3 regions of the Pseudomonas sp. 25 R 14 genome follow, and region 1 is predicted to be linked to each of the others. Evidence: riboswitches for the same ligand, from Rfam matches in the RefSeq annotation. Region 1 holds a riboswitch; each other region holds the start of a gene.

Evidence for each region. A riboswitch is a leader RNA that binds a small molecule or an ion and turns the genes downstream of it on or off. The one in region 1 is predicted to bind cobalamin.
Region 2: linked by a shared signal. The riboswitch ahead of BFQ03_RS27555 (TonB-dependent receptor plug domain-containing protein) and the one ahead of cobW (cobalamin biosynthesis protein CobW) in region 1 are both predicted to bind cobalamin.
Region 3: linked by a shared signal. The riboswitch ahead of cobO (cob(I)yrinic acid a,c-diamide adenosyltransferase) and the one ahead of cobW (cobalamin biosynthesis protein CobW) in region 1 are both predicted to bind cobalamin.

What each region holds. Positions count from the first base shown of each region.
Region 1 covers NZ_CVTS01000038.1:204,661-210,314, reverse strand. Annotated here, with positions in the region: gene nfuA (Fe-S biogenesis protein NfuA) at 1-42, shown strand, start outside; gene cobM (precorrin-4 C(11)-methyltransferase) at 163-909, opposite strand; gene BFQ03_RS10830 (cobalamin biosynthesis protein) at 979-1,371, opposite strand; gene BFQ03_RS10825 (CbtA family protein) at 1,368-2,069, opposite strand; gene BFQ03_RS10820 (CbtB domain-containing protein) at 2,081-2,269, opposite strand; cobalamin riboswitch at 2,365-2,565, opposite strand; cobalamin riboswitch at 2,661-2,863, shown strand; gene cobW (cobalamin biosynthesis protein CobW) at 2,956-4,017, shown strand; gene cobN (cobaltochelatase subunit CobN) at 4,021-5,654, shown strand, end outside.
Region 2 covers NZ_CVTS01000068.1:244,531-250,184, forward strand. Annotated here, with positions in the region: gene BFQ03_RS27540 (response regulator transcription factor) at 1-462, shown strand, start outside; gene cobF (precorrin-6A synthase (deacetylating)) at 522-1,280, opposite strand; gene BFQ03_RS27550 (histidine phosphatase family protein) at 1,328-1,879, opposite strand; cobalamin riboswitch at 1,982-2,187, shown strand; gene BFQ03_RS27555 (TonB-dependent receptor plug domain-containing protein) at 2,278-4,218, shown strand; gene BFQ03_RS27560 ((2Fe-2S) ferredoxin domain-containing protein) at 4,218-4,577, shown strand; gene BFQ03_RS27565 (ABC transporter substrate-binding protein) at 4,574-5,488, shown strand.
Region 3 covers NZ_CVTS01000063.1:53,064-58,717, reverse strand. Annotated here, with positions in the region: gene hda (DnaA regulatory inactivator Hda) at 1-207, shown strand, start outside; gene BFQ03_RS22715 (C40 family peptidase) at 421-1,050, shown strand; gene BFQ03_RS22710 (C40 family peptidase) at 1,196-1,735, shown strand; gene BFQ03_RS22705 (PQQ-dependent sugar dehydrogenase) at 1,812-3,125, opposite strand; cobalamin riboswitch at 3,225-3,473, shown strand; gene cobO (cob(I)yrinic acid a,c-diamide adenosyltransferase) at 3,553-4,164, shown strand; gene BFQ03_RS22695 (cobyrinic acid a,c-diamide synthase CobB) at 4,161-5,525, shown strand; gene bluB (5,6-dimethylbenzimidazole synthase) at 5,522-5,654, shown strand, end outside.

The sequences.
Region 1 (5,654 bases):
GACGTGACCGACCACACGCAGAAAGAAAACGCCTACTACTAAGGTGTTCGCTGCAAACAAAAAACGGCGCCCGTGAGCGCCGTTTTTTTATGCCAATAAATCATTGCCTTACACAACCTTTCTAACAAAGAAGATCAACTGTGGGAGCGGGCTTGCGTAGTATCAGGGCCGGTAGAGGTGGGCGTGACTTGCGCGATACAGCGAGGATTCGCTGAAGTGATCACTGGCCAACACCCGGCCCACCACGATCAGCGCCGTGCGCCTGAAACCCTTCGCCGCGACCTTTTCGACAATATCCGCCAAGGTGCCAATGGCCCAATCCTGATCCGGCCACGTCGCGCGATGCACCACGGCAATCGGGCAATCCGCGCCATAGTGCGGCAGCAGTTCGGCGACGATTCTCTCCAGATGATTGACCCCCAGGTGCACCGCCATGGTCGTGCCATGGCTGGCCAGGCTGGCGAAGGCTTCACCGGCCGGCATCGTGGTTTTGTCCGCATAACGGGTCAGGATTACGCTTTGGGCGATATCCGGCAGGGTCAGTTCAGTTTCCAGCAGCGCGGCACAGGCTGCCACCGCCGTGACCCCGGGAATGATCTGGAAGGGGATCCCCAGCTCGCGCAAATGGCGGATTTGTTCGCCAATCGCCCCATACAGGCTCGGATCACCGGAATGTACCCGCGCCACGTCCTGGCCTTTCTCATGGGCGACCTTGATCAAGCCAATGATCTGCTCCAGGTTCAGTTCGGCGCTGTTGACCACCTGTTCGGCCCGATGCCCTTCGAGTACGGCAGCCGGCACCAGTGAGCCTGCGTAGAGGATCACCGGGCAACTGCGGATCAGGCGCTGGCCCTTGACGGTGATCAGTTCCGGGTCGCCGGGACCAGCGCCGATGAAGAAAACAGTCATGGAAAAATCCTGTGCAAAAGCGGGCGAGCATGAGTACGGCTCATGATCGAGAGGGGCAATTATCGGACTTTAGCCGGCGCAGGCCAATGCAAACGTGGCCCTGGCGGCTTTTTTGCGGGTGATCAGCAGTCGGGCAGGGGCGTTGGCGAGCTGTTCTGCCAATGCCAAAGCGGCACTTTCGGCGATGCCGTAGCACCCTGTATGGGCGAAAACCACAGCCGACCTGTGGCTCAATCGCCCTTCGTAAGGCAGCAGTTGTTGTGCATCAAAGCACTGCAATGGCAGATTCAAGGCGTTGGCCAGGGCGATCATGCCCGGTTCATCACGCTTGTGGGCAATACTTGCCAATGCGTTTATCTGGCCGGGGTCGATACCGGCCTCGGCCAGAGCGCTGTTGAACAGTTCCAGCAAGGCCTCAACCTCACAGCCACGCTGACAACCCAGGCCGACAGTCAGAATCATGCCGCGTATTGATCGTCACGATTGCGGCGAAACAACCAGGCGCTGATCAGCCCCAAAGCCAGCCAGAACGCGACGTTGGTCAGCTGCGAGGCGATCTTGAATTGGGCTTCCAATGCTTCGGGGGCGAGCATCGAGTGAACTTCCGGCTGTGGCGCACCCATGACATGGGGCACCGCCAGGATCGCCACGCCAAGGATTTTCAGCAGCCAGTTGCGGCCAAACACAATCAACGCAATGCCAGCGGCGGTAGACGCTGCCGTGCCGATCCACCAGATCTGCCGTTGCGCCAGGTCAGCCGCCGCAGTGCCCGGCAGCTCAGGCGGCAAACCGAGGGTGGGAGCCAGAACAAAGGTCGCATAGCCGGCCAGGCCCCAGAGCAAGCCCTGGGCGGTGCGCGTCGGGGCGCGCAGGGTGTACAGGCCGGCCAGCATCAGCGCAAAACCGACGGCGACCACCAGGTTGCCGCCGGTGGTGGACAGCACGCGTTGCCAGCCATTTTCAGGCTCCCACGCTTCGGCGTCGTGGCTATGGGCCGCAGCGCCTGCGGCATGCTCATGCACTTCGGTCGCAGCCGGGGCGTTTTCGAAGGTCTCGGCCTGCAGAATCAGCGGAGCTACCCAGAAACTTTGCAGCAGAGTCAGCAACAGGGCGGCCAGCAGGCCGGTGAACCCTGCGGTTTGCGCAATACGCTTGATCATGGCGGCAGGTCTCAATGGCACGGGAAGGCGGCGCTGTGGCGCGTATCGTGGGCGGCGTTGTGCACGGCCTCGATATGGGAGAACCCGGCGAAATACACCAGGCACGCACCGAGGATCGACGCGCCGATGGCGGCGGTCAGGCGTTGGCTCAAAGTGGCGCTGGTGCTGGCGGTATGTGAGGTGCTGCTGATGATCGACATGGCACGTCCCTTTCGAGTGGCAGGGTGATACGAGCGCATGAAAACCCCGCGAGCCGGGCACGCAGGGTTCTGAACAGCGCCCGCCCACCGCGGGTTTGTTATCTGATTGTTCGGGCCGGTCTCCGGGCTTGCGAGGGGCTCTGGGCCTGAAAGCATCACCTTCCCATGCCGGGGCACAGTGGATCTGACGCTTCGCTCGCTTACCGTTGCGGGGGCAGCACCGGACTGTCATGCAGGCATGAGTCACCGGTTTCCCGTTTCACCCTGTGAAGGGCACCTGAAACAAGATGTGTAGGAGAGCATGGGCGCGGGACGGCCGTCAATCTGTACCTGTGGCGAGAAGGTCAGGCTTGAGCGACCGCTTTTCAATTGACCGGTCCTCATGCACTGCGTAGCCTTGCACGTTCGAGGTTCTTCGGCCCCGGTCGAAGCTAAGAAGGGAACGCGGTCCAAGCCGCGGCTGCCCCCGCAACTGTAAAGGGTTTATCTGACTGCCACGCCACTGCCTGAACCCGGCGGGAAGGCGCAGCCAGCGCCAGCCACCAGGCTGGCAAGCCCCAAGCCAGGAGACCTGCCTCGCAACCGATTTTCCATTTCAACCGGGCGGGGTGATCCGGTGACGAATCCAGCGCCTGCGCGCCGCCGCAGGGCCAGTCGTCCCGTATGCCCGCCCCAAAGGGCATCCGATGAAAACACTGGCCAAACTCCCCGTCACTATCGTCACCGGCTTTCTCGGCTCGGGCAAAACCACCTTGCTGCGCCATATGCTGGATAACGCCCAGGGCCGCCGCATTGCCGTGATCGTCAACGAGTTCGGTGAGCTGGGCATCGACGGCGAGATCCTCAAGCAGTGCTCCATCGGTTGCACGGAAGAAGAAGCCAACGGCCGTGTGTATGAGCTGGCTAACGGCTGCCTATGCTGCACCGTGCAGGAAGAGTTCTTCCCGGTGATGCGTGAACTGGTCGCGCGCCGTGGCGACCTTGACCATATCCTGATCGAAACCTCCGGCCTAGCCCTGCCAAAACCGCTGGTCCAGGCCTTCCAATGGCCGGAAATTCGCAGCGCCTGCACCGTAGACGCCGTGATTACCGTGGTCGACAGCCCGGCCGTGGCCGCCGGCACCTTCGCTGCATTCCCGGATCAGGTCGACGCCCAGCGTAAACTGGATCCCAATCTGGACCACGAATCACCGCTGCACGAACTGTTTGCCGACCAACTGGCCAGCGCCGACTTGGTGATCCTCAACAAAACCGACCTGATCAGCGCCGAAGACCTGGCCCGGGTACGCCTGGAAGTCGCCGAAGAACTGCCGCCAGCGGTGAAGATCGTCGAAGCCAGCAGCGGCCGCCTGCCCCTGGACGTATTGATTGGCCTGGGCGCCGGTTCCGAGGAACATATCGATGGGCGCCACAGTCATCACGATCATCACCACGAAGGTGAAGACGATCACGATCACGATGCTTTTGACTCCATCTCCATCGACCTGCCACAGGCTGACGAAGCGTTGCTGCTCGATGCCTTGACCCAGTTGGTGGTGCAACACGGCATCCTGCGTGTCAAAGGTTTTGCGGCGATCCCGAACAAGCCGATGCGCCTGCTGATCCAGGGCGTGGGCACGCGTTTCGACAAGCACTTCGACCGCGCCTGGAGCGCCGACGAAGCACGCATCACGCGCCTGGTGCTGATCGGCCAGGATCTGGATGCGGCTGGCCTCGAAGCGCAACTGCGCGTTGCGCTCAGCGTTTAACCCATGCATCTGCTCAGGACCCAGCCCGGTGGTTTCATCAGCGATGACAACATCGCCGACCTTGGACAAACCCCCGCCGAGCTGGTGATCCTGTGCAGCGGTGATTCCAGCCTGGCGCTGCTGGCCGAAGCGGCGCAGCAACTGCCCGCCGACTACCCGAGCCTGCGCCTGGCCAACCCGATGCAGGTGCAGAACCACGCCTCGGTGGACCTGTACGTCGACCAAGTGCTGCGCCACGCCAAGGTCATCCTGATTTCCCTGCACGGCGGCATCGGATATTGGCGTTACGGTATCCAGCGCCTGGTGGAGCTGGCCGGGCAAGGCGTGCAGTTGATTCTGGTACCGGGGGACGACCGCCCCGATCCTGAACTCAGCAGCTTGAGTAGCGTCTGCGCCGCAGAACGCGACCGCCTGTGGCACTTTCTGCGCCAGGGCGGGCTGGGTAATGCGCTGGATTTCTATCGCTGCCTGGCCAGTCGCTACTTGGGCCGTGATTACCCGTGGGCCGAGCCGCAAACCCTGCCGCGCACGGCGATTTATCACCCGCACCAGGCCAATGCCCGCCTGAATCACTGGCAGGCAGACTGGAACGCCGAATGGCCGGTGGCGGCGGTGCTGTTCTACCGTTCGCACTTGCAGGCGGCCAATACTGGTTTTATTGATGTTTTCTGCCAGCGCTTGCAGGCGGCGGGTCTTAACCCGCTGCCGATGGCGGTGGCCAGTTTGAAAGAGCCCGGCTGCCTGGCGGTGGTCGAGGATCTGCTGGATGAGGTTCAGGCGGCGGTGATTCTCAACACCACCGGCTTTGCCCAATCCAGCCCCGAAGCCCCCCATTTGCGACCGTTTCGCCGCAATATCCCGGTGATCCAGGCGATCTGCGCCCAGGACAACCAACCCGGCTGGGAAGCCAGCGAACAGGGCCTGGGGCCCCGCGACCTGGCGATGCACATCGCCTTGCCAGAACTGGACGGGCGCATCATCAGCCGTCCGATCAGCTTCAAGGATTTGGCCTGGCGCAGCGAACGCAGTCAGTCGGACGTGGTGTGCTACCGCGCGGCGCCCGAGCGCATGGACTTCGTGGCCGAGCTGGCAGGGCGCTGGGTCGAGCTGGCACGGGTGCCGAATGCAGATAAACGTATCGCACTGATTCTCGCCAATTACCCGACCCGCGACGGGCGCATCGGCAACGGCGTGGGCCTGGACACACCGGCCGCCGCCTTGAATATCCTGCTTGCCCTGCAAGCCGAGGGCTATCCGCTGCCGCAAACGCTACCCGGCAGCGGCACCGCCCTGATCCACGAGCTGCTCGGCGGTGTGACCAACGACCTCGATAGCCTCGACCTGCGCCCTTGCCAGCAAAGCCTGGGCCTGGATGAATACGAGGCGATGTTCATGCGCCTGCCCCAAGCTAATCGCCAGGCCGTGCTGGAACGCTGGGGCACGCCACACAACGACCCGATGTGTCGCGACGGGCGCATGATGATCGCCGGCCTGCGCCTGGGCCTGACCTTTGTCGGCATCCAGCCGGCCCGGGGTTACCAGGTGGATGCCAGCGCGGTCTACCACGACCCGGACCTGGTACCGCCCCACGCTTACCTGGCGTTCTATTTCTGGCTGCGCCACACCTACGGCGCCCA
Region 2 (5,654 bases), on a different contig from region 1:
AACCTGCGCAACGAAGCGCCGACCATTCCAGTGGTGATTGTCTCGGCCGAGCAGGACAAGCAAATCGTGCTGCAAGCCATTACCTATGGCGCGGTCGGTTTCATCACCAAATCCTCGCCACGGGCGCAGATGACCGAGGCGATCCAGCAGATTCTCAATGGCAACGTCTACCTGCCGCCAGACATCATCCGCACCCAGAAAAACCCCGGCCAGCGGCGCATGCACGACAATCCGGCCTTCGCCCCGGAACTGCTCCAGGCCCTGACACGCAAGCAATTACTGGTACTGGAGCGAATGACCAAGGGCGAGTCGAACAAGCAGATTGCCTACACCCTGGAGATTGCCGAGACGACGGTGAAGGCCCATGTGTCGGCGATCCTGCGCAAACTGAATGTGCACAACCGGGTACAGGCGATTCTCAGCGCCGGGGATATCGATTTTGGCTCCTACCTGCGGCGCTGATTCCCCTGAGCAATGAGCTCAATGTGGGAGCGGGCTTGATGACCGCGCTCCTACAGCAATCAGGGCTTGCGTAGCAAGTAAGTGTCCATGATCCAGCCATTGGCCTGGCGCGCTGTCTTGCGCACGCGTTCGATTTCCTCGGCCACCTCAGCCACCTTGCCGCTGATCAGGATTTCATCCGGCGTGCCCAGGTACGCACCCCAATAGATTTCCAGGTCCTGATCCGCGACGCTGCGGTAAGAGTCCTCGGCATCCAGCATCACCACCAGCGTATCGGCATCACCGACCTGCCCCGCCGCGAGCCGACGCCCGGTGGTGATCTCGATGGAACGGCCGATGCGGTTCAGTGGCACCTTGTGCTGGGCCGCCAAGGCCTGGACGCTGGTGATCCCGGGGATGACCTCGAACTCAAACACACTGCTGCCACTGGCCAGGATCGCCTGCAGGATGCGGATGGTACTGTCGTACAACGCCGGATCGCCCCAGGCCAGAAAGGCCCCTACTTCGCCGTCGGCCATTTGTTCGTTGATCATCCGCTCAAATGTCTGTTGCTTGTCGCGGTTCAGATCCTGCACGGCCGTGGTGTAGTCGATCTCGCCACGCACACGCTCGGGGCAGTCGGCCTCGACAAAGCGGTAGGCATGCCCAGCGTCGATATAGGTCTGGCAGATCTCCCGACGCAGGTCGATCAACTTGTCCTTGCTCTGGCCCTTGTCCATCAGGAAAAACACATCGGTGCGGTTCAGCGCCTTCACCGCCTGCATGGTGATGTAGTCGGGGTTGCCGGCGCCAATGCCGATGATCAGGATCTTTTTCATGAAGGTGTTCTCAGTGCGGGGCCGGGATTTTGCCATGTTCGTGCCGCTCAGGTCTCGCGCGTTTCCAGGCGCAGGCGCCAGACGTTGTTGAAACGCAGTTCGGTGGACGACAGCGGCTCCACGTCGATCAGGTAAAACATGGCGACGGGTGATTGCATTGCATGCAGCAAAGCCGCACGAATCACCGCCGGATGCGTCACCGCCAGCACATGGCCGGGCTGCTCTGCGAGGTTTTGCATCCACTGGCTGACGCGCTCGCACAACTGCACCACTGACTCACCACGATGAGGCGCACTGGCGCTGTCGGTGAGCCAGGTCATCAGTTCGTCGCGGTCGATGTCATTGATGTCCAGACCGCGCCAATGACCTACATCCATGTCGCGCAACCCGTCATCAATCGTTGCGTGCTTGCCGAACAGCGTCGCCGTTTGCCGGGCCCTGGTCTCAGGCCCGCATAACAGGCGTGGCGTTTTTTTAAAGCGCGCGGCCAGCCTCAAGGGCGACGGAGGCGTTTCCAGGGCTTCATCAAGGGCAAAATGCCCAAGCTTTTGCGCACGGGTCATACCATGGCAAATCAGCGTCAATCGGGTGCTCTGCATGAAAATGCGGCTCTGGTGATCAAGCGAAGAAAATATATTACAACGATCTGGCCTCACGGGACCGAACACTAGAGAAGTTGACCAACAGTCGCGGGAATGTTCAGATGCCGTCCTGTTTCAGGTGCCTCATGCCGCCGCGCATGGGGTGAAACGGGAAACCGGTACGCTCGATCGAGCAAGTCCGGTGCTGCCCCCGCAACGGTATACGCGTGAGCTCTTCGACACACCACTGTGGCCAGAACGCCATGGGAAGGTGAAGAGTTCGATACGCGTGAGCCCGGAGACCGGCCTGGAATTTCTGTTTGGCAAAATCCTGCGGTGGGCGGGCATGGGCCGGTATTGGCGTGTGCTCGATGCCTTCTCCTGCGTGCTTCTGCGAAGATACTTTCGGGAAGACTATGATTTTTCAACGTTGCGTCACAGCGGGTCCTAGCCTGCTGCTGGGTTGCCTGTTCAGCCCCCTGCTACTCGCCGACAACCGTGCCCTGGAACTCAAGCCGCAGACCGTTTCCGCGCCGTCGGTGGAATCCACCACCGTGGCCGACATGGCCCAGTACGGCAGCAAGGTCGAGATTGTCACCCGCGAGCAGATCGAACGCGCCGGCCCCAGCGCGGATATCACGCGGGCGATGCAGATGTTCATCCCCGGTTTCTACGTCGCCCCGAAAAACGGCCCGTTCGACTACGGCACCTACTCCCTGCTGGGCGGGCGCAATGACGACACCCTGATCCTGCTTGACGGCGTACGCCTGAACAACCGCCTGTACGGAGGCCTGTACCTGGATACCTTGCCGGCCAACGCCGTGGAGCGCATCGAAGTGCTCAAGGGTGGCCAGAGCCTGTTGTTCGGCACCCAGGCCGTGGCGGGGGTCATCAACATCGTCACACGCAGCCCGCAAACCCGTGACGTATCCGGCGAGACCAACCTGGGCGTCGATACCTTTGGCGGCACCACCGGCGATGCCCGGGCCGAGCGGATTTTCAGCAATGGCCTGGGCGACCTGGGCCTGCTGGCCTACGTCAGCCATAACGTGTCCGAGGGCTACCAGCCGTTTCGCAACCGCGACATGAGCAACGTCACCGACAAGAAACGTTCCTACGAAGTCACCACCCTCGGCGCCAAGGCCATCCAGTCCTTGGGCGATGACTCGCGCCTGGAGCTGTTTTACCAGTACACCGACGCCAACCTGGACTTCGCCGGCGCCACCAACAACCGCAAGACCACCAACGACCGCGTGCAGCAGATTGCCACGGCGACCTTCGAACAACGCCTCAACGAGCGGTTGAGCTACTTCGTCAAGGGCCATATCAACGATTGGGACACCCGCTACTCACGGGTCAACAACACCGCCGACGGCGGCACCCTGGTGCGCAATCACGATGACTACTGGGGCTTCACTGACTGGGGCGTGCAGGCCGAAGGCAAGGCCGAGCTTGAGGGCGGCCATGTGCTGGTGTTCGGCTCTGACAACCAGTGGTTCAAGGGCCAGGACGACGTGATGGTCATCGACAACAACAAGGCCGAGGCCCACGCCTTGTACACCCAGTTGCGCCCGCAGATAGACGCCCTGCCCGACTGGCACCCGAGCATTGGCGTGCGCCACGAAGCCATGAGCGGCGGTGACAGTGCCACCGTTGGCATGCTCACCTCGCTCTATGACCTCAATGCCAACTGGGCCTTGCGCGGCCAGTACGGCACGGCGTACAAGCTGCCGAACGCCGAGCAACTGTTCGTCAACGAGCCCGGCGACGAGATCGGCAACCGTAACCTCAAGCCGGAAAAAAGCCGCAACGCCGAGCTGGGCCTGGACTACAAGGGCCTGCTGGCCGATCGCGACTTCAGCGCCAGCGTGACCCTGTTCAAGCGCAAGATCACCCACCTGATCACCGTCGACGATGCCCAGTGGGTCAACGGCCAGGGGCAGATCCAGATGCGCGGTTTCGAGGTCGACGCCAAGCTGGCGCTCAACGAGCAATGGAACCTGCAAGCGGACATGACCCGCAACCTCACCGAGTCCCGTGCCGGCGTGACCATCAATGATGTGCCGAGCTTCTTCGCCCGTTCACGTGTGGGCTTTGAGTCGCAGAATCGCCTATGGGGCGCCGGCGCGGCTATCCGCTACATCCACGATGTGATCAGTTCGAAAAAAGTCGAGTACGGCCACTACTCGGTGGTGGATGCCGATGCCTACCGCTACCTCGACAACGCCCATCAACACCGGGTGAGCCTGCTGGTGGAAAACCTGTTCGACCGTGACTACGTCACCAGTCGCTCCAGTAACGTCGACAACCTGGGCCGACCGTTCACTTCTGAGGTGCGTTATACGTATCGCTTCTGATGACTGAGATCACGCAAATCGACGGGGTGGACACGCACCCCGACTGGTCCTGTATCCCCGATCATGCCCGCCATGTGCTGCTGTGTACCGGCCCGCGCTGCACCCAGCGCGGCGCCTTGCAGCTGTGGAAGACCTTGCGCCGGCGCCTGTTGGAACACCAGCGCATTGAAGTACCCGGCGGTGTACTGCTCACACGTACCCATTGCCAGTTCCCCTGCAACCTGGGGCCAGTGCTCACGGTCTACCCGGAGCGCTGCTGGTATGGGGTGCACAGCAAGGCCGATGCCGTGCGCCTGGTGGATGTACACCTGGTCGGCGGCGAAGTGCTTGAAGAATTGCTGATCCGGGAGCGCCCATGAAACGCCTGGGAGGATTTGCCATCGCCCTGTTGTGGAGTGCATCGGTCCTGGCTGACGGCTACCGCAATTGCCAGCAGGATTGGCGCCTGCCCCACGCGCCGCCGTCGCGGATTGTCGCCCTCAACCAACACGCCGCCGACATGCTGCTGGCCCTGGGCGCCGGCCCGACACTGGTGGGCGTGGCGTACCTGGATGACAACGGTGCCGCGCATCAGTTGGGTCAGTATTTGGGTGTGCCGGTGATTGCGCCGCGCTACCCGGCCAGCGAGGTGCTGTATGGGCAACGGCCGGATCTGGTGGTGGGAGGATTTGCCACGGCCTTTGGCAACGGCATCACCTCGCGTACCGGGCTGGCCGGCAACGGGGTGGGCTCCTATCTACTGGAGTCGGCCTGTGCCGGGCATTCCCTGGACTTCTTCGGCCACATTCGCAATGACCTGCTGACGTTGGGCAACCTGCTGCATAAACCGCAGCGGGCCCGCGACCTGATTGACGCGCTGGACGCCGACCTCGCCCGCGCTCAGGCACTCGCCAGGCCGGAAAAACCCTTGTCGGTGTTTTACCTCGACAGTGAAGTCAACGGCCTCGACAGCGAAGGAGGACAAGGCTTTGTCACCGCCCTGCTGGCCGCCGCCGGGGCACGTAACCTGTTTGCCGGGGTCAATCAATACCGGGTCACGGTCAGCAGTGAAACCCTGCTGATAAGCGACCCGGACGTGATCCTGCTGGCCGATGCCGTGTGGTCCCCGGCCAGCCGCAAACGCCAGTTGCTGACCCGTGACCCGGTGCTGTCGCGCCTGCGAGCGGTGCGGGAAAACCGCATGATCGATATCCCGTTTACGCACCTGGTGCCCAACGTCGGCAGTGCCCAGGTGGTGCTGGACCTGGCGCGCGAACTCAACGCCCTGTAGGGGCGGGCTTGCTCGCGAAAAACTTACAGGCGCCGCATTCATTCAGTAAGCACGCGTTATCGTTGACGTTCTTCGCGGGCAAGCCCGCTCCTACAGGAGGTCAGGCCATTCATGACTTCTGGTCAAGAGTCATTTGAAGATTCTTGGGTGTTTCTCCTGGTGTTCC
Region 3 (5,654 bases), on a different contig from region 1:
TCCGACGAAGACAAATTGCGCGCCTTGCAATTGCGAGCATCGCGCCGTGGCTTGCACTTGACCGATGAAGTCGGGCATTTCATCCTCACCCGTGGTACCCGCAGCATGAGCGCGCTGTTCGACTTGCTCGAACAACTCGACCAGGCCTCCTTGCAGGCCCAGCGCAAGCTGACCATTCCCTTCCTCAAAGAAACCCTCGGCTGGTAGCCAGCCCTTTGAAATCGGGGCCTCTGGCAAATTACAGGCGCCAGAAAACCTGCGTTTTGGCCGGTTTTGCCACGCAAAAGGGTTTAAATGGGGTGTAAGGGCTTAGATGACATAGGTCAAACAAGAAGTCACATAGATCACGATTGAATTTGCAAATCGATGTCATAGAAGGCATAGTCTCGGCTTCTTTACACATCAGCCACGGTCGTGCCCATGCTAAATCGCTTCGCACCCCTCGTGCCTCTCGCACTCGTTACCCTGTTGTTTGGTTGCGCCACCCACCCTCAACAAGTGGCTGAGCAGCAAAAACCACAACAACAGCACCAAGCCAAATTCGTTGCAACACAGTCTTCTTCTGTTTATGAGGAAGAGGTGGCAACCGAAAAAGAACTGGCCGAACTCTCCGATAGCAAGCCTTATCAGCTGCCTTTGCTGGCTGATAGCATCCTCGAACGCGGCATGTCCCTGATCGGTACCCGTTACCGTTTCGGCGGTACCTCTGAAGCCGGTTTCGACTGCAGTGGCTTTATCGGTTACCTGTTTCGTGAAGAAGCTGGCATGAACCTGCCGCGTTCCACTCGCGAAATGATCAACGTGGATGCACCGTTGGTCGCACGGAACAACCTCAAGCCTGGCGATCTGCTTTTCTTCAGTACCAATGGCCGTGGTCGTGTCAGCCACGCCGGTATCTACCTGGGTGATGACCAGTTCATCCACTCCAGCAGCCGCCGCAGCGGTGGGGTACGGGTCGATAAATTGGGCGACAGCTACTGGAGCAAAACCTTCATCGAAGCCAAGCGCGCCCTGGCCATGGCCCCTACTAGCGTTACCGCTCGCAAGTAAAGTTAAAGTGATACTTGAAGTTTGACGCATAAGCGCTAGAATCCTGAGATATTGTTGCGAACCTGACCGCGCAAGCTTTGCTTGCGCGGTCTAGTTTTCAGCGTTCGGCAGCGAAAGCCGCATCCAGATCAGGATTGTTCTGCCCATGTCGACCTCGGCCCGCCTAATTCTTCTCGTTTGCGCCGCACTGCTCAGTGCCTGCGCAAGTCGTCCTCCACCCGCGCCTGTGGCCGTCAAGTCCAAGCCGGTGTTCAACTACACCACCCAGAACTTTTCGCCGGTTGCCGAAGACGTGCTGTTTCGCGCCCTGGGCCTGGTCGGCACGCCTTATCGCTGGGGCGGCAATACACCGGACTCAGGGTTTGATTGCAGTGGCCTGATTGGTTTTGTCTACCGCGATGCGGCGGGCATCTCGCTGCCGCGCACCACTCGCGAGCTGATCGTGATGCGTGCCCAGGACGTGCGTGAAGATGCGCTGCAAACCGGCGACCTGCTGTTCTTTGCCACGGGCGGCGGCTCGCAAGTCAGCCATGCCGGCATCTATGTGGGCGAAGGGCGTTTCGTCCATGCACCACAAACCGGCGGCACGGTGAAGCTTGATACCTTGTCCAAGGCCTATTGGCAGAATGCCTATTTGAGCGCCAAGCGCGTGCTGCCGGCCGAGCATCTGGCGCGTAATCCTTAAGACCTGCATCGATCAAAAAAATGTGGGAGCGAGCAAGCCCGCTCCCACATTGGTTTTGTGGTGTTGTCGGGGCCTGCTATTTAGCGGCCCACACCCGCCACACCTTATTCCCCACATCATCCGCCACTAGCAACCCACCTTGCGGGTCGATCACCACACCCACCGGCCGCCCCATGGCTTTCTCATCACTGTTGAGAAACCCAGTCAGCACATCCACCGGTTGCCCCTTCGGCTTGCCGCCTTCGAATGGCACAAAGATCACCTTGTAGCCACTGTGCGGTTTGCGATTCCACGAGCCATGCTGGCCGATGAACGCGCCGTTGCTGAACTGCGCGGGTAGCGTGTTGCCTTGTGCGAAGGTCAGGCCCAATGATGCGGTATGCGGCCCGACGGCATAGTCTGGCGCAATCGCCTTGGCCACCAGGTCCGGGTCCTGTGGTGTGACCCGCACATCGACATGCTGGCCGTAGTAGCTGAACGGCCAGCCATAGAAGCCGCCATCCTTGACCGAGGTGATGTAGTCCGGCACCAGGTCGCTGCCGATTTCATCGCGCTCGTTGACCGCCGTCCACAGCTTGCCGCTTTGCGGCTCCCAGGCCATGCCATTGGGGTTGCGCAGGCCGGAGGCGAAGATCCGCTGCTGGCCGCTGGCCCGGTCGACTTCCCAGATGGCGGCGCGTCCCTGTTCGGCCTCCAGGCCGTTTTCGCCGACGTTGCTGTTGGAGCCGACGCTCACATACAACTTGCTCCCGTCTTTGCTGGCGATGACATTTTTTGTCCAGTGGTGGTTGAGCGGGCCGCCCGGCAAGTCCACGACCTTGGTGCCTGGGGCCTTGATTGCGGTTTCTCCTGGTTGATAGGGAAAACGCAGTAGCTTGTCCGAATCGGCGACATACAAATCGTTGCCGACCAGAGTCATGCCAAACGGCGAGTTGAGGTTTTCCAGGAACACCGTGCGGGTTTCTGCCACGCCATCATGGTCGGCATCGCGCAGCAGGGTGATGCGGTTCGGGCTGGGCACACCCGCGCCAGCGCGGCCCATGACCTTCTCCATGACCCAGCCGCGAATACCCTTGCCATCCTCCGGCTTGGGCGGTGCATTGGTCTCGGCGACCAGTACATCGCCATTGGGCAATACATACAGCCAGCGCGGGTGATCCAGGTCTTCTGCAAAGGCTGCGACCTGGGTGCCGGCTGCGGCGGTTGGCTTGGCGCCTGCGGGCCAGCCAACCGCCGGGGCGATGTTGACGGTGGGGATCAGGGTTTTGTTCGGTTCCGGCAGTTTCGGTGAAGGCCCGGTGCCATCCGAGACCTGCAAGGTTGAGCTTTCCCCGCAGGCGGCGAGTACGCCTGCAACCATGATCAGTAGGGCGAGTCGGGTCTTGTGCATGTTTTTCTCCTCAATGCCTGTAGTCATAGAGGTACAGCGCGTGGCGATGGTTCAAGTGTGTGGCCGGCTTTAATTGACGCTGTACCCCCAACCCACTAACCTTCGCCGCTTGTTTCAGGTGCTCTGTGGCGTGCGCGTCGACCGAGTGAAACAGGGAAGCCGGTGAGTGCGCGCACTTTTCTACAGTGCGGCCACGATCCCGGCGCTGCCCCCGCAACGGTAAATGAGTCAAGACGCTGCTTTTGCCACTGTATCGCCTGCGATATGGGAAGGCGCATCGTCGGACTGCCCTGTTCAACAGGGCACCACTCATGAGCCCGGAGACCGGCCTGATTCATCCAACAGCATCACGGTGGGCGATGCTTGGCTTCATGTAGATTGTCTTTTCCTGCCCGCCGTTTTTGTCCAGCCCCAACGGAGAGCTGCCATGACTGATTCCCCTGATCGTGACGAACGCCACCTGGCGCGCATGCTGCGCAAAAAAGCGGTGATTGATGAGCGCATTGCCAATTCACCGAATGAATGCGGATTGCTGCTGGTATTGACCGGCAATGGCAAAGGCAAGAGCAGTTCGGCGTTTGGCATGCTGGCCCGTGCCATGGGGCACGGTATGCAATGCGGCGTGGTGCAGTTCATCAAGGGCCGTAACAGCACCGGTGAAGAGCTGTTCTTCCGGCGTTTCCCCGAGCAGGTACGTTTCCATGTGATGGGCGAGGGCTTTACCTGGGAAACCCAGGACCGCCAGCGCGATATCGCTGCCGCCGAAGCAGCCTGGAAAGTCTCCCGGGAAATGTTGCAGGATCCGTCCATTGGCCTGGTGGTGCTGGATGAGCTGAACATCGCACTCAAGCATGGTTATCTCGACCTGGACCAGGTCCTGGGCGACCTGCAAGCCCGCCCACCGATGCAGCATGTGCTGGTCACCGGTCGTGGCGCCAAGCCGGAACTGATTGAAATGGCCGACACCGTCACCGAAATGGGCATGCTCAAGCACGCGTTCCAGGCCGGGATCAAGGCACAGAAGGGCATCGAACTTTGAATCAGCCGCGCCATTGCCCTGCCGTCCTGATCGCCGCGCCGGCGTCGGGCCAGGGCAAGACCACCGTCACCGCCGCCCTGGCCCGTTTGCACCGCAACCTGGGGCGTAAGGTCCGGGTATTCAAATGCGGCCCGGACTTTCTCGACCCGATGATTCATGAGCGCGCCAGCGGCGCGCCGGTCTATCAATTGGACATGTGGATGGTCGGCGAGCAGGAAAGTCGCCGCCTGCTGTGGGAAGCGGCGGGGGAGGCGGACCTGATCCTGATCGAGGGCGTGATGGGGTTGTTCGACGGCACGCCGTCCAGCGCCGACCTGGCCCGCCATTTTGGTGTGCCGGTGCTGGCGGTGATCGACGGCACCGCCATGGCCCAGACCTTTGGCGCCCTGGCGTTGGGGCTGGCGCGTTATCAGGTGGACTTGCCGTTCGCCGGGGTATTGGCCAACCGCGTCGGTACCGTGCGCCACGCGCAATTGCTTGAAGGCAGCCTGACCGAAGGCCTGCGCTGGTACGGTGCGTTGTCCCGAGAGACCGGTATCGAGCTGCCCAGCCGCCACCTGGGCCTGGTGCAGGCCAGCGAGTTGAATGATCTGGATCTGCGCCTGGATGCGGCCGCCGAGGCCCTGGCCAGCAGTTGCGAGGTAGCGCTGCCACCACCGGTGGCGTTCGCCGCCCCCGAGCTGATCGAGGCCGAACCTTTGCTGGATGGGGTGCGGATTGCCGTGGCCCGTGATGAAGCCTTCGCGTTCACCTATGGTGCCAGTCTCGACGTGCTGCGGGCGATGGGCGCTGAGTTGCGCTTCTTCTCGCCGATCCACGACCAGGCGTTACCCGACGCCGACAGCCTCTATCTGCCGGGTGGCTACCCGGAACTGCATCACCAGGCGTTGTCGCAAAACACCGCGATGTTGCAGGCGATCCGTGCCCATCACGCCGCCGGCAAGCCGTTGCTGGCCGAATGCGGCGGCATGCTCTATCTGCTCGACTCATTGACCGATGTCGAGGGGTGCCGCGCTGAACTGCTGGGGTTGCTCCAGGGCGATGCAGTCATGCAGAAACGCCTGGCGGCCCTGGCCCTGCAAACAGTCGAATTGCCGGAAGGCGTGCTGCGCGGCCACACCTATCATCATTCCCTGACCAGCACGCAATGGCAGCCGATTGCCCGTGGCCTGAGCCCCAATGGCGGGCGCGGTGCCGAGGCGGTGTATCGCCAGGGGCGGATGACGGCCTCCTATGTGCACTTTTATTTCCCGTCGAACCCGGCTGCGGTGGCTGCGCTTTTTGCGCCAGACCCTGAGGCCTCCATCGCAGGCGATTGCATTGCAACTGTAGGAGCGGGCTTGCCCGCGATAGGGCCATGACCGACAACGCCTTCCCCCAGGCTGAACGCCAGGCCATCTACCGCGCCATCGCCGAGCGCCGCGACATGCGCCACTTCAGCGGCGGCACGGTGGCCCCCGAACTGCTCCAGCGCCTGCTGCAGGCTGCGC